DNA from 3 places in the Isoptericola sp. Y581 genome. Region 2 is predicted to be linked to each of the others. Evidence: predicted binding sites of a transcription regulator. Region 2 holds the regulator's gene; each other region holds the start of a gene.
The links. Region 2 encodes LexA, which represses DNA repair genes until DNA is damaged. Its sites were predicted from a motif close to TCGAACANNTGTTCGA; they were not measured.
Positions count from the first base shown of each region.

Region 1 (10,078 bases), on a different contig from region 2:
AGGGCGATCGGGCGGCCGGAGCGGTCACTGTTCGTGCTGCGCACCGGTCAGCCCTCCGCCCGGTCGACCTGGCCCGCGGGCATCACGAGCACGTCGTCCATGCCGCCCTCGCGCCACTCGGCGAGCACCCGGTGGAACGCGACGGGGCCGGGGCTGAACCCGTTCACACGAGAGCGCGGCCTGCCCTCGGCGTTGTAGTAGCCGGGCGTGCACTCGGCCTGGAAGTCGACGTTGTCCACGGCGACCTCCGCGATCGTGTCGCACCAGCCCTGCACGGCCTCCGCCGTCGGCTCGACGTAGCGGGCGCCGGCCTTGCGCGCCTCGGCGACGACGGCGGCGATGTGGCCGGCCTGCTCGGACAGGATGTGCACGAAGTTCACGGAGTTCGCGTTCTGCATGGTCCCCAGGTGGAACAGGTTGGGGAAGCCGTGGGAGTAGAAGCCGTGCAGGGTCCGCGGGCCGCGGCCCCACGCCTCGAGCAGCGGGGTGCCGCCGCGGCCGTGCACCGGGAGCGTGCCCGACACCACGCCGGAGACGCCCGTCTCGAATCCCGTGGCGAAGACGACGCAGTCCACCTCGTACTCGACCTCCGTGCCCGGGTCCCCCACGACGACGCCCGTCTCCGTCATCCGCGTGATCCCGCCGTGGTCGGCGGTGTCCACGAGGGTGACGTCCGGCCGGTTGAACGCCTGCAGGTACTGGTCGCTGAACCCGGGGCGCTTGCACATGTACCGGTACCAGGGCTTGAGCGCCTCGGCGATGGCGGGGTCGTCGACGACGTCGTCCACCCGGGCCCGGATCTCGTTCATCTTCGCGAAGTCCGCGAGCTCGTCGAGCCGCTCTCGCTCCTCGGGGTCGAGCGTCGTGTCGACGGCGCCGCTGATCATCTTGCGCTGCAGGCGTGCGGTGGAGGTCCAGCCGTCGCGCGTGAGGTCCTCGTCGACCTCCTCGCCCGCGAGGATCGCGAGGAAGTTCTCCATGCGCTCGCGCTGCCAGCCCGGAGTGAGCGAGGCCGCCCACTCCGGGTCGGTGGGGCGGTTGTCGCGCACGTCCACCGACGAGGGCGTGCGCTGGAAGACGAACAGGTGCTGCGCGTCGCGGGCGACGTGCGGGATGGCCTGCAGCCCCGTGGCCCCGGTGCCGACCACGGCGACCCGCTTGTCCGCCAGGCCGGTGAGTCCGCCGTCGCCGCCCCCGCCGGTGTAGCCGTAGTCCCACCGGCTGGTGTGGAAGGTATGGCCGCGGAAGTCCTCGATGCCGGGGATACCGGGCAGCTTCGGCTGGGAGAGCGTGCCCGAGGAGACGACGACGTGCCGGGCGCGCATCGCGTCGCCCCGGTCGGTGCGCACGAGCCACTCGGCGGCGTCCTCGTCCCACGTCAGCTCGGTGACCCGGGTGTGGAAGACGGCGTCGCGGTACAGGCCGTACTGCTCGGCGATCCGCACGGCGTGCCGCCGGATCTCCTCGCCGGGGGCGTACCGCCACCGCGGCACGTACCCGGTCTCCTCCAGCAGCGGCATGTACACGTACGACTCGATGTCGCAGTGGATGCCCGGGTACCGGTTCCAGTACCAGGTGCCGCCGAAGTCCCCGGCCTCGTCCATCATGCGCACCGACCCGACACCGGCCTCGCGCAGCCGCGCGCCCGTGAGCAGGCCGCCGAAGCCGCCGCCCACGACCAGCACCTCGACGCGGTCGGTGAGCGCCTCGCGCTCGGCCCGCGGGGTGTAGGGGTCCTTCGCGTAGTACCCGAACTCGCCGGCGGCCCGGCGATACTGGGCGTTGCCGTCCGGGCGGATACGCCGGTCGCGCTCCTGCCGGTACTTCTCGCGCAGGGCGTCGGGGTCGAAGCCCAGGTCAGCGTGCAGGGCCGGGGGTGTCGTCGTGGCGGTCAAGTCGGGCCTCTCGTCGGTGGCACGAAGTCGGGCGCGAGGGGCGGTGTCACCTCCCGCAACAAAACCGTACATCAACGTACGTTTCTGCCTCCGGGCCTGGGCCGACCGCCCTCGTTACCCTCGCCATATGGCCGAGGCACCGACCCGACGGGACGCGACGCGCAACCGCGAGCTCCTCGTCGACGCCGCGCGCCGCACCTTCGCCGCCCTCGGCCCCGACGCGCCGCTCGAGGAGATCGCCGTCGCCGCCGGGGTCAGCCGCACCACGCTGCACCGCCACTTCGTCAGCCGCGAGGCGCTCGCCTCCGCCGTCCTGCAGCAGAACGTCGCCGACATCGAGGCCCGCGCCGCCGACCTGACCGGCAGCGACGACGACGTGGTCGACCTCTTCCACTTCGTGCTCGACGTGCAGGTGGCGTCACCCTCGCTCGCCCTGCTCATCGCCCACAGCGAGACCCCCGACTTCCATGACCTCGCGCGGCGCACCGCGGAGACGTTCGACCCGCTCCTCGAGCGCGGTCTGGCGGCCGGCGTCGTCCATCCCGGGGTCACGACCCGCCACGTCATGCTCGCGCTGCCCATGGCGATGTCCGCGCTCGCGGTCGAGGACCGCGCGACAGACGCGCCGCGCGGCCAGCAGGTGCGCGAGATCCTGCACCGCGGGCTGTTCACCACGGAGCCGCTCCGCGCTCCCGGGACGCGACGGGGCCGCGGCCAGGACTCCTGACCGCGGCCCGTCCGAGCATTGCTCAGCGCGTGGCGAGCGCGCGGCCGGCCGCGGCGGCGGCCTCCTCGGCCTGCTTGCGGGCCAGCGCGGCCGGCTCCTCGAGCCCGTCCATCGCGGGGTTGACGCCGACCAGGGTCAGCTCGCGCTCGATCACGGTGAGGTCCGCGCCCCAGACGTCCTCGAGGATGCGGCGCAGGTAGCCGATGCTGTGCTCCCAGCCCTCCTTGGGCGTTCCGGGGCCGTAGGCCCCGCCGCGCGTGGTGAGCAGGACGACCGGGATGCCGTCGAGCAGGGTGGCGGCCGCGCCCGCCCCGGCGATGACCAGGTCGACCCACGTCTTGACGTGCTGGGACACGCCCCAGTTGTAGAGCGGGAAGGCGAGCACGACGGCGTCGGCCTCGCGCAGCTCCTCGACCAGCTCCGCGGCGAGCGCGATCGACTCGGCCTCCTGGGGGCTGCGCTCCGCCTCGGGGAGCTGCGCGCCGGCGATGGCGGCCGCCCAGGCGTGCGCCGGGAGCGGGTCGGCACCGAGGTACCGGGTGCGGACCGTCTCGTCCGGGCGCGCGGCGGCGATCTGCTCGGTGACGTGGTCGGCGAGCGCGCTGCTCGAAGACCGGGGGCCCTGGATGCTCGCGTCGATACGCAGAACGGTCATGCGGGTGCTCCTCGCGAAGGTGCGCCGCCGGTTGCCCGGGGCGCCATTTGAATGTTCAAGGCGAACGTTAACCCACACCGACTTGAACATTCAAGGGCACGGGTAGGGTCGAGGGCATGACCTTGACGACGGACACCGCTGTGCCGTCCCTGACGGCCGACCAGTCGCAGGACTGGAAGGCGCTCATGGCCCTCCTCCTCACCCTGCCGGCCGCGCTCGACGCCCAGCTCAAGCGCGACGCGGGGATGAACACGTTCGAGTACCAGGTCCTCGTCGGCCTGGACACCTCCCCCGGGAAGCTGCTGCCCATGACCGACCTCGCCGCGCTCACCCAGGTCTCGCCGTCGCGGCTGTCGCACGCGGTGACCCGCCTCGAGCGCGCGGGCTGGGTGGAGCGCCGCGAGTGCCACGAGGCCGGGCGGCGCACGGCCGCGGTTCTCACCGAGGCGGGCGCGGAGAAGCTCCGCGAGACCGCGCCCGGGCACGTGGCCGAGGCCCGCCGACTCGTCGTCGACGCCCTCACTCCCGAGCAGCTCGCCACCCTGGGCGACTCCGCCCGCGCGATCGTGGCGCAGGCGTCTCCCGAGGTCGCCAGGATGCTCCCCGACTGCTGAGGCCCTCCCGGACTGCCGGCGCCCGCGGGCGCCGTCACCGCCCTTCAGGAGCTGAGGTCGAGCACGACCCCCGTCGTCCCGGCGAGCACCCCGGCGAGCCCGGCCGCCGCGGCCGCGTCGACGGGCACGGCCGTACGGACCGCGGAGGCTGACGAGGCGGCCGGGGTCGCGGAGGCCGGGGTCGCGGCGTCCTGGGCGCCCGCGGCGGCGCACCCCGCGAGGGCCCGCGCTGCGCGGGCCCCAGGGTCGTGGTGGCGGGAGGTCGCTCCGTTCGTCATGTGTTCCTCCGGTTCGTCGGGGCGCGGACTGCGCCCGTCCGGATCCTTGCCTCAGGATCGGAACCGCAGGTGAACGCCCCACGACGCCCAGATGACGCTCCGGAATCTCACCCGCTCGCGCGGGCGACCCGTGCCCTCATGCCACGAGGTGCTGCGTGATCACCGACGCGTCCGGGCCGTGCTGCACGCGCGCGAGCGCGCCGTTCACCAGGGCCAGGTACGGCGGCATGTGCCCGCACTCGACGTCGCCGAGCACCGGGATCCCCAGGTCGCCGAGCGCGTCGCGGGCCGCGTCGTGCTGGGTGAAGCCGTCGGCCGCGGGGGCGTGCGTGCGGCTGACCAGCACCGCGTGCGCGGCGTCGAACCAACCCGCGTGGCGCATCGCCCACATCGCCCGGCCGACGTCGTCCGCGCGCCACTCGCAGATGTCCAGGTAGACGACCAGGCCCTCGGGCGCGTGCTCGGCGGCGAACCGCGGCACGTCGCCGTACGGCGTGCCGGCGAGGAGGGCGACCGTGTCCACGCAGCCTCCGATCAGCCGGCCGGAGACGTCGACCGGCGCGTCCGGTTCGGCGCCGGCGCCGGCGTCGAGCCGCAGCCACGACCCGGCGTCGTCGAAGGTCCAGGTCGAGGCGTCGGGGTGCGCCTCCCAGTCGTCCCAGCCGTCGGACCGGAAGCGGCGCGGGGACCGCTGCACGAGCGCGGCGCCCGGCGCGTCGGACTGCTCCGCGGCCGCGACGTCCCACCAGCCCAGCAGGCCGTCGGGCACGTCGTAGGGGGTGTCCATGAGGTTCTGCCCGTGCAGCGTCGCGACGCCGGTGCGCAGCGTGAGCGGCAGCAGCACGGTGGACACGTCCGAGTAGCCGACCAGCCACGTCGGGTCGGCCGCGAGCGCCTCCCAGTCGAGACGCCCCAGCAGGTCGACCGCGAGCGTCCCGCCCCACGGCGGCACCACGGCGCGCACGGCCGGGTCGGTGAGCATGGTCGTGAGCTCCGCGGCGCGGACGTCGGCGGGGGCGCTGACGATCCCCTCCCCCGTCGCGGTCGCGCCGACCCGGACGTCATAACCCTGCGCTCGCACGACCTCGACGGCGTGCCGCAGCCGGCCCTGGAGCGGGGCAGGGACGCCCGACGACGGCGCGGTCACGCCGATCGTGTCGCCGGGGCGCAGGGGTCGGGGGTAGCGGATCGTCATGACCGGGACTCTGCCCGACCGTCGGCGCAGCGGGCAACGCGATTCCTGCCGGCGACAGGTTGTCCACAGGCGGGCATCGGGCCTGGTGCGATGATCGTCCGACCGCTAGAGTCGAACATGTGTTCGATTGCGTGGGTCGCGACGAGGAGGTGGACGACGCATGACCGGAGTGCTCGAGAGCGTCGTCGACGACCTGCCGGTCGTCACGACGCCGTGGGACGACATGCTCTCGCCCACGGGCCCGACGACCGTGCACGACGTCTCGGCCGCGCTCGAAGACGTGGCGCGGGTCCAGGCCCGGATCAACGCCCTGGAGGGCGAGAAGCTCCTGGCCGTGGAGCGGACGCGCCGCGCGGCCGTCCGGTGCGAGCCTGACCTGCTGGCGGGCGAGGAGCTCCGGGTGCTGCGCGCGGGCACGTCCCGGCAGCACGAGCTGGCACGGCGGGCGTTCGCGGCGGACGTCGCGACCACGCTGCACGTCGGCGAGCAGCAGGCAGAGCACCTGGTCGAGACGGCGCAGACCCTGACCTCGTCGGGGTCGGCCACGCTCGCCGAGCTTCGCCGCGGGCGGATCGGCGCCCGCCACGCGACGGCGATGGCCGACGTGCTCGCCGACCTCCCCGACGCCCAGGCAAGGGCGGCCGTGCAGGCCGAGGCCCTACCCCGGGCGGCGACGACGACCCTGGCCCAGTTCCGTACCTGCCTGCGCCGGGCCCGGGACCGCGCGCACCCCGAGCCGTTCACAGCACGGCACGCGAAGGCGGCGGCGAAGCGCGCCGTGTTCGTCGACCCGGCCGCCGACGGCATGGCCTGGCTCAGCGCCTACCTGCCAGCCACCACCGCCCACGCCGCCCTCGACCGCCTGACCACCACCGCCCGCACTGCCCGGGAGGTGGGAGACCACCGCACCCTGTCTCAGCTCCGTGCCGATGCGTGCGCCGCCCTGCTGCTCGCCGGCGCCGAGGACACACGCGCCCCGGACACCTCGGGCCCGCCGGCGGTCGACACTGACCCGGCCACCGACTTGGCTGCGGAGCTGTCCGCGGGCCTCGTGCCAGACCTCGCCGACCACGCCCGAAGGATCGCCCCGCGCGTACAGGTCACGGTGCCCGTGCTGGCGCTGCTTGGCCGGTCGGACGACCCGGCAGAGCTGGCCGGGCACGGCCCGATCGACCCGGGGATGGCGTCGTTTCTGACGGCCGAGGCTCCGTCGCTGCGTCGGCTGCTGGTGGATCCGTTCTCCGGTGCGGCCCAGACCACGGACGCCGGCACCTACACCGTCCCGGCGGCGTTGCGCTCGTACCTACGCTCGCGCGATGGCTCGTGCCGCTTCCCGGGGTGCACCCGCCCGCCCGTCCGCTGCGACGTCGACCACACCGTCGCGTGGGCCGACGGCGGTCGCACCGTCGCGGGCAACCTGGCGCATCTCTGTCGTCGCCACCATGTGCTGAAGCACGAGACGCGCTGGCACGCCCGGCAGGACGCCGACGGCACGCTCGTCTGGACGTCACCCACCGGCCGCGTGTCCCGCGACCCCGTCGCCGACCCTGTCGACCTCACCGGCCGCACGCTCATCTCGCCCGCCGATCCCGCCCCGCTCGACGCATCTGGCCTGCCGGACTCCCGTGCTGAGCGGCACTCGGCACGCGCCGTCACCCGGTGACGGAAGACTGACCTTGTGCAGATGTCGCCGGCCAGGTCCTGGTGGCGTTGAGCTGCATCTTCACGCTCGCAGCCTCGGTGAGATCGATGCCGCTGGTGTCGTTGTAGGCGGTCACCGTCCGGTCTGCCATGGTCCGCAGCGCCGCGAGCAGCGTGGTGCGCTCGAGGTCGGTCGGGGTGAGGTCCCGGACCACGCGGCGCGCCTCGGCGAGGCGGTCCCGCGCCGCGTCGCGCGCCTGGCCGACGAGGGTGCACGCCCGCTCGTCGTCGGCGCGGATGGCGTCGTCGGCGGCCCGCAGCAGCAGCTCGATGGCGGAGAGCGACTGCGCGAGCGTGTCGTGGATGTCCCGGGCCAGCCGGGCGCGCTCGTCCGTGACCGCGCGCTCCCGCTCGGCCTGGGTGAGGTGCTGGCGCGCCTGCGTCAGCTCCTCGACCGTGCGCCGCCGGCGGCCACGGCGAGCACCGTCGTCAGCGCCACCGCGACGACACCGCGGTGCGGCCCGAGGACGTGCATCTGCAGCAGCATCAGCGGGAACGCGATCCACAGCGCCGCCGGCGAGAGCCACAGCAGCACCACCCACGGCACCACGAGGCCGACGACCCACGCGGCGTCCGGCCACCAGGCCCCGCGGGGGGTTCGACCGACCGGTCGTGCAGCCGCACCACGCGGCGACCCCACGCGCGCCCTGGTCCGGCGGCCCGAGGTGCTGCTCGTCGACGAGCCCACGTCGGCGCTCGACCACGAGCGCGGCACGCAGGTGGTCGAGCTCATCACCGGCCTGGCCCGCGAGTCCGGCGCCGCCACGCTCCTCGTCTCGCACGACGCGTCCACGCTGGCCACCGTCGACGCCACGGTGCGGATGCTCGACGCCCGCCTCGAGGAGGCGGCGCCGCTCGCCGCCCTCCGACCTCAGCAGGTGGGGCAGGGCACCTCGGCGCGCTGACCGCGCCACGCGCGCGCGGAGTCGAGCGCGGCCTCGAGCCGCTCCGACCAGGACGGCCGCCGCAGCCGCACACGGAACGTGCCCGCGGCGGCGCGGTCGGAGGTGACCTCGCCGACCTTCTCCGGCGCGCAGCGGCCGTACTTCGCCACGTAAGCGTCGTCGAGCAGGGAGTGCAGCTCCGGCGCCACCTCGGCGAGCACGACGGGCTGGCGGGTGCCGTCGATCTGGAGGTGCGCCCGCCCGCCACCGGCATGCCGCACCGCGTCGGGCGACGAGCGCACGTACAGGTCGTGACCCAGCTGCACCACCCAGCCGCGCTGCGGCCGGCCGGGTTCGCGCGCGGAGACGACCTGCACGGCCGTCGCGGCCGCGAGGGTGTCGAGGATGTCGAGTTCGTGCAGGAACGAGGCGGCGCGCGTCAGCAGGGTCACGACGGGTCGAACAGTGACCTGGGCCACGGGTATTCCGCCCGGTTCGTGCGAGTTCGTGCTCAGAGGTAGTCGGCGGTGGTGCGCACCCGGCCGAAGCGCGGGAACGTGCGGCGCACCGCCATCTCGTGCTCGTCCCCGGCGAGGCCGGACATCGCGTCCTCGACGAACTCCAGCTCGTAGTCGAGGTCGGATGCCGAGCGGGCGGTGGACTCGACGCCCATGGTGGTGACCAGGCCCGCGAGCACCAGCGAGGTGACCCCGCGGGCCTGGAGCCGGCCGTGGAGGTCGGTGTGGTGGAAGGCGCCGACGGCGTGCTTCACCACGAGCACGTCGTCGGGCTCGGCCAGGCCCTCCACGAGGTCGCTGCCCGGCGGCTGCTCGTCCACCCCCGGGCGGTCGACGCGCACCAGGGCCACGACCTCGCCGCGGGCGCGGGCGGCGATGGCGAGCTGCCGGCACCGGCGCAGCACGTCCTCGCCCGAGTACGGCTCCAGGGGCAGCCCCACGATGCGGGGCATGAGGTCGATGAGCACCAGCGCTGTCGTCATGGGGGGACATACTGGCGGCGACCCGCCCGTCAGTCCAGCGGGTCGCGCACGATCGGGCAGGTCATGCAGTGCCCGCCGCCGCGGCCCCTACCCAGCTCTGCGCCGACGATCGTGATCACCTCGACCCCGGCCCGGCGCAGCGCGGCGTTGGTCAGCGTGTTGCGGTCGTAGGTGAACACGACGCCGGGCTCGAGCGCGACGGCGTTGTTCCCGGAGTCCCACTGCTGGCGTTCGGACGCGTACGCGTCGCCGGCGGTCTCGACCACCCGCAGCCGCGGCAGCCCGAGCGACCGGGCCACGACGTCGACGAACGGGGTGTCGCCCTCGTCCGTCACCTCGACGCCCGGCGTCTTGTCGGACGGGCGCAGGGTGAAGGAGTGGATGCCGTTCACGATCGTCGGGTGCACGGTCACGAGGTCGCGGTCCGCGAACGTGAACACGGTGTCCAGGTGCATCGCCGCGCGCAGGCGCGGCATCCCGGCCACCACGACCTGCTCGGCCGCGCCCGCGTCGAAGAGCGCCTTGGCGAGCTGGGAAATGCCCTGCCGCGACGTGCGCTCGCTCATGCCGATCAGCACGGTGCCGTTGCCGACCGGCATGACGTCGCCGCCCTCGATGGTCGCCTGGGCCCAGTCCTGCTCCGGGTCGCCCCACCACACGGTGGAGCCCACGTACTCCGGGTGGAAGGCGTAGATCGCCTTCATCAGCAGCGTCTCGTCCTTGCGCGCCGGCCAGTACAGCGGGTTGAGGGTGAGCCCGCCGTAGACCCAGCACGTCGTGTCGCGCGTGTAGAGCGTGTTGGGCAGCGGGGGCAGCAGGTACTCGGGGGTGCCCGTGGACTCGCGCGCCAGGTTCACGTAGTCGGAGCGGAACTCGGCGGGCAGGTCGTGCGTCGACAGGCCGCCGACGAGGAACCGGGACAGCTCGCGCTCCGTCAGCGACTCGAGGTACGCCCGCGTGCCGTCCACGAGGCCGAGCCCCACGCGGTTCGGCACCACCTTGCGGTCCAGCAGCCAGTCCCGGGCCTCGGGGATCGCCATCGTCTGCGCCAGCAGGTCGTGCAGCTCCACGACCTCCACGCCCCGGTTGGTCAGCTTGTTCACGAAGTCCAGGTGGTCGCGCTGCGCGG
Region 1 is NZ_JCAIUK010000008.1:82,032-92,109, reverse strand. Features, by position in the region: gene AC1C2W_RS15935 (SMP-30/gluconolactonase/LRE family protein) at 1-44, opposite strand, end outside; gene AC1C2W_RS15930 (flavin-containing monooxygenase) at 48-1,895, opposite strand; gene AC1C2W_RS15925 (TetR/AcrR family transcriptional regulator) at 2,023-2,622, shown strand; gene AC1C2W_RS15920 (FMN-dependent NADH-azoreductase) at 2,645-3,277, opposite strand; gene AC1C2W_RS15915 (MarR family winged helix-turn-helix transcriptional regulator) at 3,394-3,891, shown strand; gene AC1C2W_RS15910 (hypothetical protein) at 3,936-4,169, opposite strand; gene AC1C2W_RS15905 (S66 family peptidase) at 4,306-5,364, opposite strand; gene AC1C2W_RS15900 (HNH endonuclease signature motif containing protein) at 5,525-7,027, shown strand; gene AC1C2W_RS15895 (sensor histidine kinase) at 7,017-7,571, opposite strand; gene AC1C2W_RS15890 (hypothetical protein) at 7,731-7,970, shown strand; gene AC1C2W_RS15885 (DUF2255 family protein) at 7,937-8,401, opposite strand; gene AC1C2W_RS15880 (isochorismatase family protein) at 8,461-8,949, opposite strand; gene AC1C2W_RS15875 (arginine deiminase) at 8,979-10,078, opposite strand, start outside.
Region 1: a site for LexA is predicted at 5,476-5,491, ahead of AC1C2W_RS15900 (HNH endonuclease signature motif containing protein). Genes of this name have one in related genera too.

Region 2 (10,078 bases):
CTGCGTGAAGCTCGCGACCTTGCGCAACGGCTCCTGGAGGTCGTGGGAGGCGACGTAGGCGAACTGCTCGAGGTCGCGGTTCGACCTCGCGAGCTCCTGGTTCGACCGCGCCAGCTCGCGCGTCTGCTCGGCCAGCCGGGCGTGCGCCTGCTCGGTCTCGGTGTGGGAGGCGCGCACCTCGGCCACATGCTGCACGAGCTCGCGGCGCATGTGCTCGACGTCGGCCGCGAGCGCCGCGACCTCGCCGGTGCCCTCGACCCGGATCTCGTGCTCGTGCGCGCCGGTGCTCGCGGCCCGGACGGACGCGGTCAGACGGGCCAGCGGGCCCGTCACGCCGCGCTGCAGCGCACGCCACATGAACAGGCCCATCAGGACGACGAGCAGCACGAGCACGATCACCACGGCCAACAGCGTGCGGTTCCACGCGTGCGCCGCGTCCATCGCCTCGTCCCCGGCGCCCACGCGCAGCAGCGCCAGGGAGCGCTGGATGGCGACGAGCGCCACCCCGAGCGCGAGCAGGAGCACCGCACCGACGACGAGGAGCAGACGCAGGACGACGTCGCGCAGGCTGCGCTGGTCCGTCACGGGCGCGCCCACTCGGCCGAGTCCGCGAGCGTCGAGGACCGCTCCCCCACCACGGAGTTGCCGCGACCGGTCCAGCCGACGACGAGCATGGCCGCGTCGTCCGTGAGCGGCCCGCCGTGCAGCGCGCGCACCCGACGCAGCACCCGCTCCACCACTCCGACGATGCCGTGCCGCTCCAGCTCCTCCCGGACGAGCTCGTGCAGCCCGGACTGCCCGAGCCGCGGCACGCGCCGCCGCAGCGGGCCGGGGCGGGCGGGGCGCTGAACCTGAAGGGCGACCAGGCCGAGCGCGTCCTTGCCCAGCCCGTCCAGCATCGGCTCGCCGGCGGCCTGCGCTGATGGGACGTCGGCGGCGCTGATCTCCGCCTCGACCAGGCCGTCCGTATACAGCATGAGGGCGAAGGGTCCGTGGAGGGCGATGCGACGCGGCTCCCACCCGCCGTCGACCGGGACCCCTAGCGCGCGCCCGCGGCCCGCCGGCGACAGCGCCTCGCAGCGCAGCCCGCCCACCGGGCCCGTGATGAGCAGGGGCGGGAGGTGCCCGGCCAGGTAGAGGTCGACGGCGGTCCGGTCCGACGTCACGACCACCTGGCAGAGCGTCACGAAGACCTCCGGGCGGGCGCGCTCCGTCAGGAGCACCCGCTCGAGCTGCTCGAGGATGCGCTCTGGCGGCGCCCCGGTGAGGACCAGGGTGCGCCAGGCCGTGCGGAGGGTAGCGCCCAGGGCCGCCTCGTCGGGGCCGTGCCCCGCGACGTCGCCCACCACCGACAGGATGGACCCGTCGGGCCGCTCCACCGTGTCGAAGAAGTCGCCGCCGAGCAGCCCGCCGCCGCCCGGCAGGTAGCCGACCATCACCGACACCTTCTCGTCCCCGACGAGCGGCTTGGGCAGCAACGCCCGCTCGAGCCGCGCCGTCTCCTCGGCGCGGACCGCGCTCCGGTACAGCGCGCGCTGCTGCGCGGCGGAACGGCGCCGCTGCAGCGCGTAGCGCAGCGACCGACCCAGCAGGCGCGCGTCGGTCTCGCCCTTGACCAGGTAGTCGTCGGCCCCTGCGGCCACGGCACGCAGCCCCTGGTCTCCCCCCGTGAGGCCGGTGAGCACGACCAGGGCCGGGACGTCCCGGACCCGCTCGGCGACCTCCCGGAGCCGCTCGATCGCCGTGAGCCCCACGGCGTCGGGCAGGCCGAGGTCCAGGAGCACGCAGTCCACCCCGGGGACACCGCCAGGTCGAGCTAGCGCCTCCACCGCCTCCGCGACCGAGCGCGCGCGGCGCAGCGCGACCTCGACCCCCGCGTCCTCGAGCAGCTCCGTGACGAGCAGCGCGTCCCCGTCGTCGTCCTCGACGAGGAGCACGGTCGCCGTCGCGTCCTCGACCGGCCCCTCGGGCCCGGCTCGCAGGACGTCGCCGCTGCTCATGGGCCAGATCCTAGCCCGCACCCCACCTCGGGCGCGGTGCCCCCCGCCCGGCGCGTCGCCTCTCGGCGCGTGGACGTCGTGCCCGATGCCCGGCCAGATCTGCAATGATGGTCCGCCGCACGAGGCCGCGCCGTTGCACGTGCGTGGCGCGATTGATGCGGCGTGATTGATGCTGGGGAGGTTGCGTGGCGGGCAGGCACGACGAGCTGGCACGTGAGCAAGGGGTCGTCGATCACCTCTACGCGAGACTTGACGAGCTGCGACGCGCGACGCGCGAACGGCTCGCGGACGTACGGAGGTCGGGACCCTCGGGCTCACCGCAGAACCGCAGCGAACGGGACGCCTTCGCCACCCTGTACGAGGACCGCGTGGCACAGCTCGACGCGGTCGAGGACCGGCTCGCCTTCGGGCGGCTCGACCTCGACGACGGCGTCACCCGGTATGTCGGGCGGATCGGGCTCGCGGACGACGAGCACGTCTCGCTGCTCACCGACTGGCGCGCGCCCGCCGCTACCGCCTTCTACCGCGCCACGGCCCTGCACCCGTCCGGCGTCCGCCGGCGCCGGCACCTCGTGACCACCCGCCGCACCGTGACGGGGCTCGAGGACGAGGTGCTCGACCTGGACGCGCTGGCGACCGGCGACGGTGGGGCGACGGGCGCCGACGGTGCCCTCGCGGCGTCGACGCTCTCGGGCGAGGGTGCCCTGCTCGCGTCGCTCGCCGCGCGCCGCACCGGCCGGATGACCGACATCGTCGCGACTATCCAGGCGGAGCAGGACCGCATCATCCGGGCCGACCTCGCCGGGGCGCTGGTGGTCCAGGGCGGGCCTGGCACCGGCAAGACGGCAGTCGCACTGCACCGCGCTGCCTACCTCCTGTACGCCCACCGACGCGTGCTCGAGCGCAGCGGCGTCCTGCTCGTCGGTCCCAGCCGGGCCTTCCTGCGCTACATCGACCAGGTGCTCCCCTCCCTCGGCGAGACGGGCGTCGTGGCGACGACGGTGGGCGAGCTGCTGCCCGGGGTGCGGGCGACCGCCTTCGACCCGGCGGCCGCCGCGCGCATCAAGGGACGCCTCGTCTGGCGCGACATCGTCCGCCGGGCCGTGCGGGCCCGCGAGCGGATCCCCGCCCAGGACGTGCGGTTCCAGCTGGAGGGGTACGACCTCGCCGTGCGGCCGCGCGACGTGCGCGAGGCCATCGCCCGCGCCCGGCGTACCCACAAGCCGCACAACGAGGCCCGGTCCGCGTTCGTGCGGGAGATGCTGTCCCGCCTCGTCGACCAGTACCGCACGGTGTCCGACAACGACCTCGCGCCGGAGGACGTCACGATGGTCACCGAGGACCTGCGCTCGCACCGGGACGTGCGCGTCGCCCTCAACCTCGCGTGGTTCCCCATCACGCCCGAGAAGCTCGTCGCCGACCTCTTCGCGAAGCCGCACCGCCTCGCGGAGGCAGCTCCTGAGCTCTCGGCGGCCGATCGCGCTGCGCTGCGCCGGTCGCCCGACGCGCCGTGGACCGAGTCCGACGTCCCCCTGCTGGACGAGGCGGCCGAGCTGCTGGGCGAGGACGACTCCATCGCGCGTGCCGAGGCCCACACCCGCACGTCCGAGCGGGCCGCGGAGCTCGAGTACGCCCGGTCGGTACTCGAGTCCACCGGCGCGGGCGGCGGGCTCGTGGACGCCGAGACCCTGGCATCCCGCTTCGAGTCCACCGGCCCGCAGCTGACCACAGCCGAGCGCGCGGCCGGGGACCGCAGCTGGACCTACGGGCACGTGGTCGTGGACGAGGCCCAGGAGCTGTCACCGATGGCGTGGCGGATGCTGGTCCGACGCGTGCCCACGCGGTCGATGACCATCGTCGGCGACGTCGCGCAGACATCGTCCCCTGCGGGGGCACGGTCGTGGGCGGGCGCGCTCGACCCCGTGCTGGGCGGCTCGTGGCGCCTCGAGGAGCTCACGATCAGCTACCGCACCCCGGCCGAGGTGGCCGACGCCGCGCAGCGCATGGCGACCGCGGCCGACCTCCCGGTCTCCCCCCTCACGGCGGCCCGGCAGGTGGACCGCGCACTGGAGCTGCTGCGCGTCGACGACCCCGACCCCTCCGCGCCGGCCCTCGTCCAGGAGGTCGTCGACCAGGTCGTCGCGCTGGCGGGCGAGTTCGTGGAGTCCGACGGCGCGGGCCGGGTGGCGGTGATCGCCCCCGGCGACCGCGTCCCGGCGCTCCGCGAGGCCGTGCGGTCCGCCGTCGCGCAGCGGCTGGGCGCCGAGGGCGCGCGCCTCCTCGCCCAGCGTCCCGACGACGCCCAGGTGAGCGTCCTCGACCCGCGCGCGGCCAAGGGCCTGGAGTTCGACGCCGTCGTCCTGGTCGAGCCTGCCGCCGTCGCGGACGGCCCCGGCCGCTCTTCCGACCTGTACGTCGCCATGACCCGGCCGACCCAGCGGCTCGTGATCGTGCACGGGCAGCCGCTGCCCGCCGGAATCGTGGAGCCGGCCGTGGCGTGAGACGGGTTTGTGGGCGCCGACGGGACAGCGCACCATGGGGGCGTGCTGCGCGCCCTGTTGCTCGAGAACGTCCATCCTGTCGCCGCCCAGAATCTCCGTGACGCGGGGATCGAGGTCGTCACGCGCTCCGGTGCGCTCGACGAGGCCGAGCTGATCGAGTCCCTCGCGGACTTCCAGATCCTCGGCATCCGGTCCAAGACCACCGTCACCCGGAAGGTCCTGGCGAGCGTGCCCGGGCTGCTCGCCGTGGGGACGTTCTCCATCGGCACCAACCAGATCGATCTCGACGCCGCCGCGGCCCACGGCGTCGCCGTGTTCAACGCGCCGTACTCGAACACCCGGTCGGTGGTGGAGCTCGCCGTCTCCGAGATCATCGCCCTGACCCGGCGACTCACGGTGCGCGACAAGGCGCTGCACGACGGCGTGTGGGACAAGACCGCCGACGGCGCGCACGAGGTGCGCGGCCGCACGCTGGGCATCATCGGGTACGGCAACATCGGCTCACAGCTCTCCGTCCTGGCGGAGAACCTCGGGCTGCGCGTCGTCTTCTACGACACGGCCGAGAAGCTGGCGCTCGGCAACGCGCGCCGCGTCGAGACGATCGAGGAGCTCCTCGCGGTCGCCGACGCCGTGACCATCCACGTCGACGGCCGTCCCGGCAACGCCGGGCTCTTCGGCGCGGACCTCTTCGCGGGGATGAAGCCTGGGGCCATCTTCCTCAACCTGTCCCGCGGCTTCGTCGTCGACGTGGAGGCGCTCCGCGAGCACATCCTGTCGGGCCACCTCGGCGGCGCCGCCGTCGACGTCTTCCCGACCGAACCCAAAAAGCGCGGCGACGAGTTCACCTCGCCCCTGCGGGGGCTGCCGAACGTCATCCTGACGCCGCACGTCGGCGGCTCGACGGAGGAGGCCCAGGAGGCCATCGGCGAGTTCGTGTCCAAGAAGGTCCGCGACTTCGTGCAGACCGGATCCACCACGCTGTCCGTGAACCTGCCGGGCCTGCAGCTCGCGCACACCGGTGTCGGCCGCATCATGCTGCTGCACCGCAACGTCCCGGGCGTCCTCGCGGCCGTCAACCAGGTCTTCGCCGACCACGGCGCCAACATCGAGGCACAGATGCTCGCGACGCGCGGGGAGATCGGGTACGTCGTGACCGACATCTCGGACGTGACGCAACGGGGCGCCTCGGCCAAGCTCCAGGAGATGCCCTCGACGATCCGGCTGCGCATCCGCGACGCTTTCGAGCGTCCCGAGTTCCCGCCCGGGCCGGCCGCCGGCTGACCTCGACGACGCCTCGACGACGCCGATGCGCGAAGGGCGCCCCCGGAGTTCCGGGGGCGCCCTTCGCGCGCGTGGTCGAGATCGCTCAGCCGGACTTGCGGCGGAACATCTTCTGGACCGGACCGGCGGTCTCGGAGCCGTGGACCTGTCCCGTGTTCGCGTCCTTGCCCGTGGTCGGGTGGCTGGCTGCGTTCTTCTTCTCCAGCGCCTCCCGGAAGCGCGCCTTCGTATCCTCGCTGGGCTTCTCCGCCCGTGAATTGTCCGTCGTCATCACGATCACCTCGTCGTCCGTCGGGGTGGGCGTGCTGGCACGGCCATCCGCGCAAGCACCTGATCCGGTCCAGCATGCGCTACCGCCATCCGGGACGCCAGGGCATTTCGGGCGTCGGACGCGCGGGCGCCGGACGCCGTCATTCCGTGCCGTCCCCGGCCGCCGCCCGCGCACCGACCGCATCCCGGCTGTCCCCGGCCTCGTCCCCGTCGTCGTCACGGGTCTCGCGCTCGGCGCGCAGCGACGTGATGGCGCTCTCGAAGTCCTCGAGCGACTCGAACGACTGGTAGACGCTGGCGAAGCGCAGGTAGGCGACCTCGTCGAGCTCGCGCAGCGGCCCGAGGATCGCGAGCCCCACCTCGTTGGCCTCGATCTCCGGGCGCCCAGAAGCGCGCAGGGTCTCCTCCACCTTCTGCGCCAGCACGGCCAGGTCGTCGGCGCTCACCGGACGCCCCTGGCAGGCCTTGCGCACCCCGGACACCACCTTGTCCCGGCTGAAGGGCTCGGTGACGCCGGAGCGCTTCGCGACCGACAGGCTCGCGGTCTCGATGGTGGTGAAGCGGCGCTGGCACGCGGGGCACTGCCGGCGACGACGGATGGACGCACCGTCGTCGGAGGTGCGCGAGTCGATGACTCGCGAGTCCGCGTGGCGGCAGAACGGGCAGTGCATCGCTGGTCTCCTGCGCTCGGCTCCGGACCGGCGCCCGGCTGCCCGACAAGGTAAGCGCCCGGTGACGCTCGGCGCAAGCAGGCCCGTCATGGACCGGGCGCCCTGCTGCACCGTGGTGCGCGCCCGTGATGCGCGCCACGCTCGGTCCAGGAAGTGCGCGCGACGCTCAGTCCAGCGGGAGGATCACCATCTGGCCGGTCAGCAGCTCCGCCGACGCCAGCCCGTTCAGCTCGCGCAGCTCCGCGACCACGTCCCGCACGTCCTCCCCCGCCCCGCGCACCGCGCTCGCGTACTGCCACAGCGTCTCGCCCGGGGCGACCGTGTGCAGCCGGACCTCCACGCCGGACCCCGGCGACTCCGCCACCGCGCGCTGACCGGCGAGCCCCGCACCCACCAGGACGAGCACGACGAGCAACATGATCACGACGCGGCCGCGCCGCGTGAGCCGCAGGCCACCGAGCCCCAGAAAGCCGGTCACGTCCTTGGTCGCGCTCGAGGTGGTCATCATCCCGTCCTCCGGTCCACGTCGCGGTTGCCGGCTTCGCCGGCTTCGTCGAACACACGTTCTTCGAACACCTGTACGTCGAACTGCTGTACTAGGTGTACCACGTCCGACCGACACGGTCGAGACCCGATCGAACAGATGTTTGATGTCGGGGGGCATCTGGCCTAGAGTGACGACCAGCGCGATGGAAGGTTTGTCGGATTTCATCGGCCCGGCGGCGGGCCGCCCCTGGAGGACGGAGAACGCGATGACCAGCGGACGGGACCAGGCCCCGGCGACCACGGCGGAGTCGTGGACGGCGACCGCCGACACGGCGACGGACGCCCCCGGCGCCACGCTCGCCTCGGTGAGCGAGCTCACGCCATCCGCCGACCGGCTCACTCCGCGCCAGCGGCGTGTCCTCGAGACCATCCGGAGCTCCGTGGCGGCGCGCGGCTACCCCCCGACCATGCGCGAGATCGGCGAGGCCGTGGGCCTGGCGAGCCCGTCCTCGGTCAAGCACCAGCTCACCACCTTGGAGCGCAAGGGGTACCTGCGGCGCGACCCGAACCGGCCGCGCGCCATCGAGGTCGTCGACCCCGATGCCGGGACCGCGCGCGAGGCGCCGGGCACCGTCGGTGCCCGCACCCCGGGCTTCGTCGCCGGCTCCGTGGCCGGCTCTGACGCCCAGGCGGCCACGCCGCCCTCGTATGTACCGTTGGTGGGCCGGATCGCCGCGGGCGGTCCGATCCTCGCCGAGCAGGTCGTCGAGGACGTCTTCCCGCTCCCGCGGCAGATCGTGGGCGACGGCGACCTGTTCCTGCTGAAGGTCGCGGGCGACTCGATGGTGGACGCGGCGATCTGCGACGGGGACTGGGTCGTGGTGCGTAGCCAGCCCGTCGCGGAGAACGGCGAGGTCGTCGCCGCGATGATCGACGGCGAGGCCACGGTCAAGACGTTCAGGCAGGCGGACGGCCACACCTGGCTGATGCCGCAGAACCCGGCGTACTCCCCCATCGCCGGCGACGAGGCACAGGTGCTCGGCCGGGTCGTGGCGGTACTCCGCAGCCTCTGAGCCGCGACGGCGTCACGGCCGCGGCGGCCCGGTCGTCACAGGCCCAGTGTCGTCACAGGCCCAGTGTCGTCACAGGCCCAGTCGCTGCTGGACCGCACGCATGCTCTCGGCCGACGCTCGCAGACCCGCGACCTCGTCGTCCGAGAGCGGCGTGTCGATGGTTTCTGCCACGCCGCGCCGGTCGACGAGCGACGGGATCGAGAGGCACACGTCCTCGATCCCGTAGAAGCCGTCGAGGCGTGACGACACGGTCATCACGCGGTGCTCGTCGTTGAGGATCGCCTCGATGATGCGGGTGGCGGCCAGGCCCACGGCGTAGTTGGTCGCCCCCTTGCCCGCGATGACCCGGTAGGCGGACTCGACGACGTCGGTCGCGATCCGGCGCCGCGCCGGCTCGTCGAGCGGCGGCCGGCCGCGGAACGGGCGCCAGTCCAGCAGGGGCACGCCGGCGATCGTGGCCGAGCTCCACAGCACGATCTCCGAGTCACCGTGCTCCCCGGCGATGTTGGCGTGCACGTTTCCGACGGCGACCCCGCAGTGCCGCGAGAGTGTGTCGCGCAGCCGGGACGAGTCGAGCACGGTGCCGCTGCCGAAGACGCGCTCCTGCGGGAGCCCGCTGATCTGCTGGGCCGCATAGGTGACGACGTCCACCGGGTTCGTGACCATGAGGTAGACCGCGTCGGGCGCCACCTCAAGGAGCCGCGGCAGGATCGTGCGGGTCAGGTTGACGGTCGCCTCGGCGAGGTCCAGGCGGGTCTGCCCCGGCTTCTGCTTGGCGCCCGCCGTGACCGCCACGACGTCCGCACCCCGGCACACCTCGATGTCGTCCGAGCCCTCGATCTCGGCCTGCGGGATGAACATGCCGCCGTGCCGCAGGTCCAGGACCTCCGCCTCGACCTTCGCGCGGTTCACGTCCATAAGCGCGACGGACCTGGCGGCGCCCCGGCCGAGCGCCGCGTACGCGAGGGTCGAACCCACCGCGCCGGCGCCGACGATCGCGAGCTTGGTCGTGCTCCGTGTGCCGTTCACTGCTCCAGGCTAGGTGTCGAGCCGACGCAGCGCAGCGCGGACGAGCTCGCCGTCGGTGGTCGGCCAGAAGTCGGGCATCGACCGGGTGAGGAAGGTGCCGTAGCGGGCCGTCGCGAGCCGGGGGTCGAGGACGGCGACGACGCCCCGGTCCTCGCTGCCCCGCACCAGGCGGCCGGAGCCCTGGGCGAGCAGCAGCGCCGCGTGCGTGGCCGAGACCTGCATGAAGCCGTTGCCGCCCGACTCCTCCACGGCCCGCGCCCGTGCGGCCTTGACCGGGTCGTCCGGGCGCGGGAACGGGATACGGTCGACGAGCACGAGCTGGCACGACGGGCCCGGCACGTCCACGCCCTGCCACAGCGAGAGGGTGCCGAAGAGGCACGTCGCCGGGTCGTCGGCGAAGGCCTGGACCAGGGTGGGCAGCTGGTCGTCGCCCTGGCAGAGCACGGGCACGTCGAGCCGCTCGCGCATGGCCTCGGCCGCCGCGAGCGCCGCGCGTCGCGACGAGAACAGGCCGAGCGTGCGGCCCCCGGCCGCCTCGATCAAGCCGGCGATCTCGTCGAGCTGGGCGTCCGTGGTCGGCTCGCGACCGGGGGCGGGCAGGTGTCGGGCCACGTAGAGGATGCCCTGGCGCGGGTAGTCGAAGGGGCTGCCCACGTCGAGCCCGGTCCAGTCCGGGGTCTCGTCGGTGCCGCCCGACCCGGCCAGCCCCAGCGACCGGGCGACGGGGTCGAACGTGCCGCCCAGCGTCAGCGTCGCGGAGGTGAACA
Region 2 is NZ_JCAIUK010000002.1:572,181-582,258, reverse strand. Features, by position in the region: gene AC1C2W_RS05770 (sensor histidine kinase) at 1-585, opposite strand, end outside; gene AC1C2W_RS05765 (PP2C family protein-serine/threonine phosphatase) at 582-2,000, opposite strand; gene AC1C2W_RS05760 (HelD family protein) at 2,186-4,501, shown strand; gene serA (phosphoglycerate dehydrogenase) at 4,544-5,782, shown strand; gene AC1C2W_RS05750 (DUF5302 domain-containing protein) at 5,868-6,053, opposite strand; gene nrdR (transcriptional regulator NrdR) at 6,193-6,723, opposite strand; gene AC1C2W_RS05740 (LysM peptidoglycan-binding domain-containing protein) at 6,890-7,228, opposite strand; gene lexA (transcriptional repressor LexA) at 7,476-8,282, shown strand; gene AC1C2W_RS05730 (L-lactate dehydrogenase) at 8,352-9,311, opposite strand; gene AC1C2W_RS05725 (ATP-dependent DNA helicase) at 9,321-10,078, opposite strand, start outside.

Region 3 (10,078 bases), 490 kb from region 2:
GCGGATCGCCGGGCTGAACCTGCTCGCCGGCACGTGGTCCGGCGACGGGGTCACGACCGAGGCCGGCGAGGTCGTGCACGGGCTGGCGCACGCCGACGAGCCCGGCCGCGACCTCCCCGTCGGCACGCCGATGACCGCGGTGTTCCGGCCGTCCGCCGTCTCCGTCTACCTCGACGAGCGTCACGGCTCCCCGCGCAACACGTTCCGCGGCACGGTCCGCACGCTCGAGCCGCACGGCGACCTCGAGCGCGTGCGCACCGACCACCTCGCCGCCGACGTCACGCCCCAGGCCGCCGCCGAACTCGCGCTGACCCCCGGCACCCGGGTGTGGCTGTCCGTGAAGGCCGCCGAGGTGGACGTCTACCCAGTCTAGCGGCGGCGGGCCCGCGTGCGGCCCGTGTCACAGTCAGGTCGGCTGTCTCGTCCCAGGTTCGAAGACTCGAAGACTCGAAGAGACACAGCGAGCAGACGTCTCCGCTCCCGGAGGTCGATCGTGCTTCGACAAGGAGCCGATCATGAACGAGCAGGACAACCGTCAGACGGTCGCGCTGGTGACCGGGGCGAACAAGGGATCGGTCGTGGACCGCGACGGCAACGTCCTCACCGGCGCTCATACTTCGGGTCCGACAACTGCGCAGCTCCCTTGCCGTCCAGACGGTCGAGGTCAGACGCGGAGCGATCGGGTCGCCCTCCGCGCCGAAGCTCGAGCTGGCGCTCAGCCGTGGGCCAGCTCCAGGCGGTAGCCGCGCTTGACGACGGTCTTGACCAGGTCGCGGCGACCGGCGGCCTCGCGCAGCCGCGCGACGGCGACCTCGACGGCGTGCGGGTCGCGCGAGGAGCCGGGCAGCACGTCGAGCACCCGCTCCCGCGGCACGACGTCGCCGCCCGCGGCCGCCAGCAGCCGCAGCACCTCGACGCCCGTGGGCGACAGCGGCAGCACCTGGCTGGCGAGGACGGCGACGCGCGCGCGGATGACGAGGGGCCCGGCGACGGTGGCGAGCGCCACCGACTCGAGGTGCTCGTAGTGCCCCACGAGCGACCGCACCAGGGCCCCGAGACGGCCGCGCTCGGGCTGCAGCGTCGGGATGCCGCGCGACTCCAGCGGGCGCGCGGTCACCGGGCCGACGGCGGCGGCCACCATCTCCCCGTCCGCGAACCGCGCCACGACCGCGCCCCGCAGCCCCTGGTCCTCGACGGCCCGCATCCACGCCTCGGCACCCGGGGCCGACGTGAACGCGACGGCGTCGACCTCCCCCGCGGCGGCCGCTCGCACGGACGCCTCGACGGCGGCCGGGTCGGGCGGCGGCCCCCAGCGGTAGACGACGAGGGCCGACACCCGGGCACCCGCCTTCGCGAATACCCCGTCGAGCCCGTCGGCGCCGGCGCCGTGGTGCTGGATCGCGACGTGCAGCCCAAACACGCCCTCGCTGAGCAGCACCTCGGCGATCTCGGCGGACGTCTCCGACTCCGCCACCCAGTCGGCCTGGAGCCCTGCGGCCTGGATGGCGCCGCGCGCCTTGGGCCCGCGGGCCACGAGCCGCGACCGGCCGAGGACGGCGAGCAGGTCGTCGGCGAGCCCGTGCGCGTCGGCGGCCTCGATCCAGGCGCGGAACCCGACGCCCGTCGTGGCGACGACGACGTCCGGCGGGTCGGCGACCAGGGCACGGGTGGCGGCGATCAGCGCGTCGTCGTCCACGTGCGGCACCATGCTCAGCGCGGGCGCGTGGCGCACCGTGGCGCCCCGCCGCTCGAGGGCCGCAGCGAGCTCGCCGGAGCGCCGATCGGCGGTGACCAGCACCGTGCACCCCGCCATCACCTGGCCCAGCGCGGGCCGGGCGCCCTCAGGCACCGGCCCACCCCACGGCTCCTGCGTCACCAGCGACCTCCAGCAGCTTCTCGTCCGCGATGTCCCTGACCACGACCACGGCGGGAGCCCGCACCCGACCTCCTCGGCACGTTGGGCCGCCAGGTCGAGCGCGACCCGCGTGAGGCGCCGGTCGGGCAACGAACCCCGCTCGACGATCGCCACGGGGTGGCCGGGTTCGCGCCCGCATCGAGCAGCCGGGCCACGATCGCGGGCAGGGCGGACACCCCCATGAGGATCACCAGGGTAGCGGCGCGGGACGTGACGCAGGCCATGGAGACCGCATCGAGGACGGCGTCAGTTCCTGTTCCCGCGTGCTCCGCGCCGTCGCGCGTGTGCCCGGTGACCACGTGGAACGCCGTCGTGGTGCCGCGGTGGGTCAAGGGCACCCCGGCCAGGGCAGGTGCAGCGAGCGCGGACGACACCCCGGGCACCACCTCGACCGGTACCCCGGCGGCACGGCAGGCCGCGACCACCTCTCCCCCGCGGCGCCGGGGCCGGCGCCGACGAGCGTCACGCGCCCGGCCGGAGCGCCGGGCGCGGCGTTCGTCATCCGAGCCCCACGTGAACGACGCCGCCCGTCACGACGACCGGGTACGAGGCGAGGTCGCCGGCGAGCCCCGCCCGCGGATCCTTGCCGGCGGCGTCCAGGATCCTGGACGCGGCAACGCCAGGCGAGGGGGACAGGCCCGCACTGACGACGACCATCGCCTATCGAGACGCGCTGACCAGCCTCTGGCTGCTCGACGACCTGCCGGCGTGGTCCCCGAGCCGCAGCGCCTTCGACCGCCACGTCTCGGCGCCCAAGCACCAGCTCGCCGACCCCGCGTTGGCCGCCAGGCTCCTCGGAGCCACCCAGGCCTCGCTCCACCTCGGCCGGCACGGCTCGCTGCTCGGACCGCTCTTCGAGCATCTCGTGTCGTTGAGCGTCCAGACCTATGCCGAGTCGGCACGGGCCCGCGCCCAGCACCTGCGCACCCAGGGCGGCACTCACGAGGTCGACCTGATCGTCGAGCGCGACGACGGCGCCGTCGTCGCGCTCGAGACCAAGCTCGCGAGCAGCGTGAGCGACGCCGACGTCAAGCACCTGCTCTGGCTCCGCGACAAGCTCGGCGACGACCTTCTGGACGCCGCGGTCATCACGACGGGCGAGCGGGCCTACCGTCGCCGCGACGGGATCGCCGTCATTCCCGCCGCGCTGCTCGGACCCTGAGGACCTCTCATGCGAAGGTCCCCGGCACGACGCCGGGGACGACCTGGAGCGGGCCCTCTTCGGGTGTCGGGACCTCGAACCCCGTCGTAGTGGGCCGCCGCGACCTCCGGTGCCAGCAGGACGTCGTGCGCGTGCGCGCCGGTGCGCGCGGCCACGCGCGCAAGGGCCACGTCGCGCGGCGTGTCGACGTACACCACCAGGGTGTCCGCGCCGTGGGCCGCCCCGAGGGCCCGGTACTCGTCGCGGGAGGCCCGCGACCAGAACGACGAGTCCACGACGACGTCGCGACCCTGCGCGAGCAGGTCGTCCGCCCGCTCCCGCAGCGCCTCGCCCACCCGCCGCGCGTCGTCCTCCGGCAGCGGGTGGCGGGCCGCGTGCGTGGCCTCCCACGCGAGCTCGTCGACCGACGCCACCGCGTACCCCGCGTCCGCGTACCGGCGGGTGTGGGTGGACTTGCCGGCGCCCGCGGGGCCGCACATCAGGACGAGACGGCTGGTCACGGGTGGTGACACTACCCTCGGCGACCATGGCGGACCCCCGCACGACCACGAATCCCCTGGTACGCGCCGGCGGCCGTGCCCTCGGCCGGTTGAACGCCCGGCACCCGTGGAACCACAACGACCACTTCCACGGCTGGATCCTGCGGCGGCTGCCGCGGCGGCGCCTGCGCGCCCTGGACGTCGGGTGCGGCACAGGCGCCCTCGTGAACCGCCTGCGCCGCGAGGTCTTCGAGGTCGTGGGCCTCGACGTCGACGTCACGATGGCCGAGGCCGCGCGCGCCCGGTTCGCCGACGACCCCGCCGTCACCGTGCGCCACGACGGCTTCCTCGACCTGCCCGCCGACGGCTCGTTCGACGTCGTGACGATGGTGGCCTCGCTGCACCACATGGAGCTCGAGGCCGCGCTGCGCCACGCGGCCGGCGTACTCGCGCCCGGCGGGCGGCTGCTGGTGGTCGGCCTGGCGCGGCTGGGAGCGCCGCGGGACCTCGCCGTCGACCTGGTCTCATCGTTCGCAAACCCCGTTGTAGGGATGATCAAGCACCCGCGCGTCGCCGCGCCGGCCGCCCTGCCGGACGAGGCCGGGACCGACGCCGAGGGCCGGCCGGTCGTGCCCGTGCGGGACGCGCGCGAGACGTACGGCGAGGTCGCCACGGCCGCGCGCCGCGTGCTGCCCGGTGCGCGCTTCCGGCAGCGGCTGTTCTTCCGCTACACGCTCGAGTGGACCCGTCCGACGGACTGCTAGAAAGGGCGGCTGTGCGTTCTTGGTGAGCGAGCCCACCATCGCGGTGCCGTCGTGCACGGTGGACGCTTCGGTCAGAACGGCGGGATGCCGTCATCAGTGACGACGGTCCGTGCCGCCGACTCCGGAGCGCTTTCCCTGGTGGGCTCGTCGACCGGGCCAGCGGCGGGAGGTTCGGGGGGCGCCTGGCCCGCCAGGAACTGTGCCTCAATCGCCCAGGTGTCGAGCTGGTCGAGGGCGTGGTCGGCGCTGCCGGGGGCGGTGAGGTAGGTGCGCCCGCGGGGCGAGGTCCAGGCGAGGACGCCGTCGTCGAGCTGCTCGACCTGCCAGCAGGACTCGTGCTTCAGGGTGTGGTGCGCGCGGCAGAGATGCGCCAGGTTGCCGGCGTCGGTGGAGCCGCCGTCGGCCCAGCCGAGGGTGTGGTCGACGTCGCAGCGCGCGGCGGGCACGCGGCAGCCCGGGAACCGGCAGGTGACGTCGCGTTGGGTGAGGAAGGTGCGCAGGTCGGCGGGCACGACGTAGCTGCGCCGGTCGACGGTGAGCATCGCGCCGCTGACCGGATCGGTGAGCATGCGTCTGAGGGTGGGTGCGCGAGCAGCGAGATGTCGCGCGGTCTCGGCGTCGACGGGCGTCGTGCCGTCGAGAGTCGCGGGGGACTCGCTCGTGCCCGCCAGCGTGGACATCGGGACCGTGACGTGGACGACGGGCCGCACGCTCCGGGCCAGCGTGACCAACGGGTCGGGAGGACCGCAGTCGTGCTCGTGCTGTGCACCGTCGACCTGTGCGCTGTCGACCTGTGCGTCCTCGACCTGCGCGTCCTCGACCTGTGCACCGTCGAGCAGTAGGGCGCTGAGCCCGGCTGCTCTCAGCTGACCGATCCCGCGAGGGTCGCCGGCGGACCTGGCGCGCGCGGCGGCGCGGGTGAGCCGGTCGTGGACGGCGTGGGCGACGGGGGTGGGCACGTGGGCGGTGAGCCAGGACATGCCGTCCTTGCCGTCGTCGACCCAGACGTCGGCGCGCAGGGCGGCGGCCTCCCGCCGGACCTCGGCGGGGATGGGGTGCAACCGGTCTCGCGCGGCGTGGGCCAGGGAGCCGAACCGCGCCGGTGTCAGGGCGGGCGCCCGGTCCAGGACCGCGCGCTCGACCTGGGCGGCGGCTTGGGCGGGGAGGTCGGCGACCGCGTCGACGAGCGTCGAGGCGTGCTGGTAGGAGATGCGGCCCCCGCACAGGGCTTCCAGCGTCGCGGTCGCCGTCGACGCGAGGACCTGCGCGTCAGCGAGGAACCCCTGCGCGACGTGCTCGCTCACCCCCAGGGCGCAGGCGACCTCGGCCGCCAACGCCCGGTGCGCGACCGACCCACGACGCTCGGCAGATGACGACTCCACCCGCGCGACCTCGACGTCCAGCATCGACTCCGGGGCAGCATCGGCGGCCTCGAGCACCTCGGCCAGGGCGACCGTACGTCGTCCCGCGGCCGCATTCAGAGCTGTCTGCTCGTCCGTCGCCCGACCCAGGGCAGCATCCAGCGCCTGCTGCGCTGCGACGGTGCCGGGCTGCGTTGCCATGGGACGAGTCAACCACCAGCCACCGACAGGCACTCGAACACGCGTTCGACCCATCGCGGCCGTGCCCCGGGCGGGGCGGGTCGAGGCGTGAAACGCGCGCGAGCGCGAACGCACAGGGCGCACGCCAGGCCTGTGCGGCTCAGGCGGGCTTGCTCTGCAGCTCCAGCACGCCGAGCGAGCGCGTCGCGACGCCCTCGGCGGTGCGGTCCCCCAGGTCCCGGGCCGCGCGACGCGCGGCGGTGTGCAGGCGCCGCGCCTCGTCGCGGTGCCCGTGCGCGTCGAGGTACCGCCACAGCACGGTCGACAGGTCGACGACGTGGGTGAGGTGGCCCAGGAGCAGCGCCTGCTCCGCGGCGCACACCAGGGTCGACCGTTCGTCGTCGAGCCATCGCAGGGCGGCGTCGGGCCCGTCCAGCGGTGGCGTGAGCACCTCGGGGAGGTCGGTGCGCAGGCGCGTCTCGGCCGGTTCGAGGCAGGCGGCAGCGCGCACCGCCGCGGCCAGGTAGTAGTCGAACATCCGCCGCGGGCCGGCCGCGGCGTCCTCGTGTTCCGCCGCGAGCTCCGCGGCGTAGATGCGCAGCAGGTCGTGCATCTCGTAGCGGCCGCGCTCCGCCTCGTCGAGCAGGCGGCACCGTACGAGGTCGTCGATGAGCCGGCGCGTGCGCTGCAGGTCCGTGCTGCCCAGCAGCGCCGACGCGCAGAACGGGTCCAGGTAGTGGCGCGCGTGCGCGCAGTGGAAGCCGGAGCGCCGGAACAGCAGCGCCTGCTCCGGCGCGAGCTGCCGGTACGACCACGACAGCACCGAGCGGACCGACGTGTGGCTGTCGCCGGTCTCCAACAGGTCCAGCCGGTCCCGTTCCACGCCCAGCGCCGCCACCAGGTGCGCGATGTCGTCGGGCCCGGCGTCGCGCAGCCGCTCGGCGGCGACGCGCAGCGCCAGCGGCAGGCGGGCGCACCGCTCGACGAGGGCGTCCACCAGGTCGTCCACTCGGTCGTCCACCAGGTCGTCCACCCCGCGCCCGGAGTCGCTGTGGGCAGGGAGGTCGTCCCCGAGCCGAGCACCCAGCAGGGCCCGCGCGTCCCGCCGGGTCATCCGGCCGACGTCGAGCCGGTCGGCGCCCTCCCCCGCGGTCAGCCCGGCAAGTGTGTCGCGGCTGGTGACCACCGTGACGCAGCCGGCCGACCCGGGCAGCAGGGGCCGCACCTGGTCGGCGTCGGACGCGTTGTCCACCACGAGCAGCAGGCGGCGGCCGTCGGTCAGGGTGCGGAACCTCGCGGCGCGGGCATCCAGGTCGGCGGGGATCGCGTCGCCGGCCTCGCCGACGGACCGCAGCAGCACCCCGAGCGCGTCCACGGGCGACACCGGTGCGTGCGGGCTGAAGCCGTGCAGATCCAGGTGGAGCTGCCCGTCGGGGAACCGCTCGCGCGCCCGATGCGCCCAGTGCGTCACCAGCGCCGTCTTGCCGACCCCGGCGGTCCCGGTGACGACGACCACCCGCGCACCGCCCTCCGAGTGCCTGCTGAACCGGTCGAGCGCCGCCAGCTCCTCGGCGCGACCGACGAACCCGCACGGGTCGTGCGGCAGCTGCGCAGGCGGACGGTGCGCAGGCGGACGGTGCGCCGGTACGGGGGATGGCGCCATCGCGGCGTCCTCGCCCGTGAGGATGCACCGCTCGAGCTCGCGGAGCTCCGATCCGGGTTCCAGGCCGAGCTCGTCGACGAGGGTCTGCCGGGCCGACCGGTAGGCGGCGAGCGCGTCGGCCTGTCGGCCGCTGCGGTACAGCGCCGTCATGAGCAGCGCGTGCAGGCGCTCCCGCAGCGGGTGGCGGCCCACCAGATCGGCGAGGTCCCCGACGACGCTCGCGTGGCGTCCGCACTCGAGCTCGGCGGCGTAGAGCTGCTCGAGCGCGGAGTCCCTCCGTTCGGTGAGCCGCCCCGCCTCCGCGGCGAGGGGGCCGAGGTCGAGGCCCTGGAACGGCTCGCCTCGCCACAACCCCATCGCGGAGTGCAGCAGCTCGGCCCGGCGGCCGGGGTCGGCGGTGCCCGTCGCGCGCTCCACGGTCTCGTCGAAAAGGTGCGCGTCCAGCTCCCCCGGGTGCACCTGCAGCACGTAGCCCCCGGCGTCGAGCGCCAGCCGGCCCTCCTCCCCGAGCGCACGGCGCAACCGGTGCACCGTCAGGTGCAGACGCTGCAGGTCGGCCGGGTCCCCGCTGTCCCAGAGCGCGTCCAACAGCGCCTCGGCCGGCACCGGCGAGTTGGCGCGGGTGAGCAGCAACGCCAACAGCCCGAGCCGGACCGCCCCGGACACCTGCGGTACGTCGTCCGCCCGCGCAACCCGCACCGGCCCCAGCACCTCGAAGCGCATGTCGTCCCCTTCCGACGTCGGGACCGATTGATCCCCACCCCACACAAGAGGTGACCGGGGCGACGGAAGTACGGCGAAAGGGCGAGGAAAGCGGCCGTCGGCACGGTGGTGCCCATCAGAGGTCGTCGACCGCCGCCGGGCCGGGCCGACGACCGCACCGTCCGCCCGGCGCGAGGGACACGAGGGGAAACCCATGCGACACAGCACGAGAAGGACGCTGGCGGCTGCGGCCGTCGGTGCCGCGGGGCTCGGCCTGCTGGGCGCCACGGCGGCCACCGCCGCACCCGCTCCGGACGCGCCGGGCGCCGACCCGGCCACGGCGGCCGCGTGGACGAGCACCGGCGCCACGTGGAACGACCCGAACGACGTCGGCGGAGTCTCCGTCTACGAGCGGGCTTCCAAGCCCAGCACCGGGGAGAACGTCCTCGGCCAGTTCATCGCCTACGGCGAGAAGATCACGATCATCGACAGCCACGACAACGACCGGAAGGCGATCGTCAAGCTCTGGGTCGGCGGCAGCGGCCCCGCCGTCTTCTACGGCAACGGCGATGGCACCGAGCGGGTCGTCAACAAGTCGTACGACGAGGGCCAGCCGGTCTACGTGCAGGTCTGCACCTCCGACTCGGCGAACGCTGTCTGCTCGGACAGGGAGTACAAGGGCAGGTCCTGACCGCCACCGCCACGGACGACCCACGAACGACCCACGAACGACCCACGAACGATCTCGAGGAGGAATCATGCGACTTCGCACCATGACGGCGGCCGTCGCCGCGACGCTCGGCGTCGCCGGCCTCTGCCTGCTTGGTCCGGCGGCCACGGCCGCCCCCGCGCCTGTGCCCGCACCTGACATGACCGCCACGACCGCCACGACCGCCACGGCGGCCAGCTGGTACATGGACACCGCTGCCTGGGCCGACGACGGCGACGCCGGCGGCGTCAGCATCTACGAGCAGGCCATCAAGAACGGCACCGAGCAGTACGTGATGGGCATGTTCGAGGCCAAGGGCGAGCACCTGACGATCTGGGACCACCACCCCAACGGCTACAGGTCGATCGTCAAGCTCTGGGTCGGCGGCAGCGGCCCGGCCGTCTTCTACTCCAACGGCGACGGGACGAAGCGCGAGCTGAACCTGTCCTACGACGAGGGCCAGACCGTGTACCTGCAGGCCTGCACCTCGACGTCCGCGAACGCCGTCTGCACGCCCAAGACCGCGAAGGGCAAGTCCTGAGGAGGGATCATGCGACTTCGATCGATGACAGCAGCGGCCGCGACGCTCGCCGTCGCCGCCCTGGGGACGTTCGGCGGCACGGCCGCCGGCGCCGCGTCCTCCGACGTGGCCTCCGACGTGGCACCGCAGGCCAGCTGGACCCCCAACTACTACGCCTGGAACGATCCCGAGGACGCCGGCGGCGTCTCCGTGGCCGAGATGGCGTCCAAGAGCGGCAGCGACGAGTACGTCCACGGCCGGTTCCGCGCCTACGGCGAGGTTCTGTCGATCTGGGATTACCACGACAACGACCGCAAGTCGATCGTCCGGCTCTGGGTCGGCGGCAGCGGGCCCGCGGTCTTCTACTCCAAGGGCGACAACACCTACCGAGAGGTGAACCTGTCGTACGACGAGGGGCAGACCGTGTACATCCAGACGTGCACGTCCGACACGGCCGGGGCGGTGTGCACGGCGAAGAAGAAGGTTCCGGGCAGGTCCTGACGGGTGCCCACACGCGTCCGCACGACGGGAGGACGGGCGTCGGAGCACCGTGACGGGTGTTCCGACGTCCCGTCAGGACCAAGATGACGCGGCCGCGTGATCAATGCCGTACCCCGATCAGG
Region 3 is NZ_JCAIUK010000002.1:78,382-88,459, reverse strand. Features, by position in the region: gene AC1C2W_RS03395 (sulfate/molybdate ABC transporter ATP-binding protein) at 1-373, shown strand, start outside; gene AC1C2W_RS03390 (uroporphyrinogen-III synthase) at 716-1,813, opposite strand; partial or broken gene AC1C2W_RS03385 (uroporphyrinogen-III C-methyltransferase) at 2,110-2,298, opposite strand; gene AC1C2W_RS03380 (DUF4143 domain-containing protein) at 2,499-3,077, shown strand; gene AC1C2W_RS03375 (P-loop nucleotide/nucleoside kinase family protein) at 3,023-3,577, opposite strand; gene AC1C2W_RS03370 (class I SAM-dependent methyltransferase) at 3,604-4,320, shown strand; gene AC1C2W_RS03365 (HNH endonuclease signature motif containing protein) at 4,392-5,882, opposite strand; gene AC1C2W_RS03360 (AfsR/SARP family transcriptional regulator) at 6,022-8,247, opposite strand; gene AC1C2W_RS03355 (hypothetical protein) at 8,441-8,917, shown strand; gene AC1C2W_RS03350 (hypothetical protein) at 8,985-9,476, shown strand; gene AC1C2W_RS03345 (hypothetical protein) at 9,486-9,956, shown strand.
Region 3: a site for LexA is predicted at 5,916-5,931, ahead of AC1C2W_RS03365 (HNH endonuclease signature motif containing protein). Genes of this name have one in related genera too.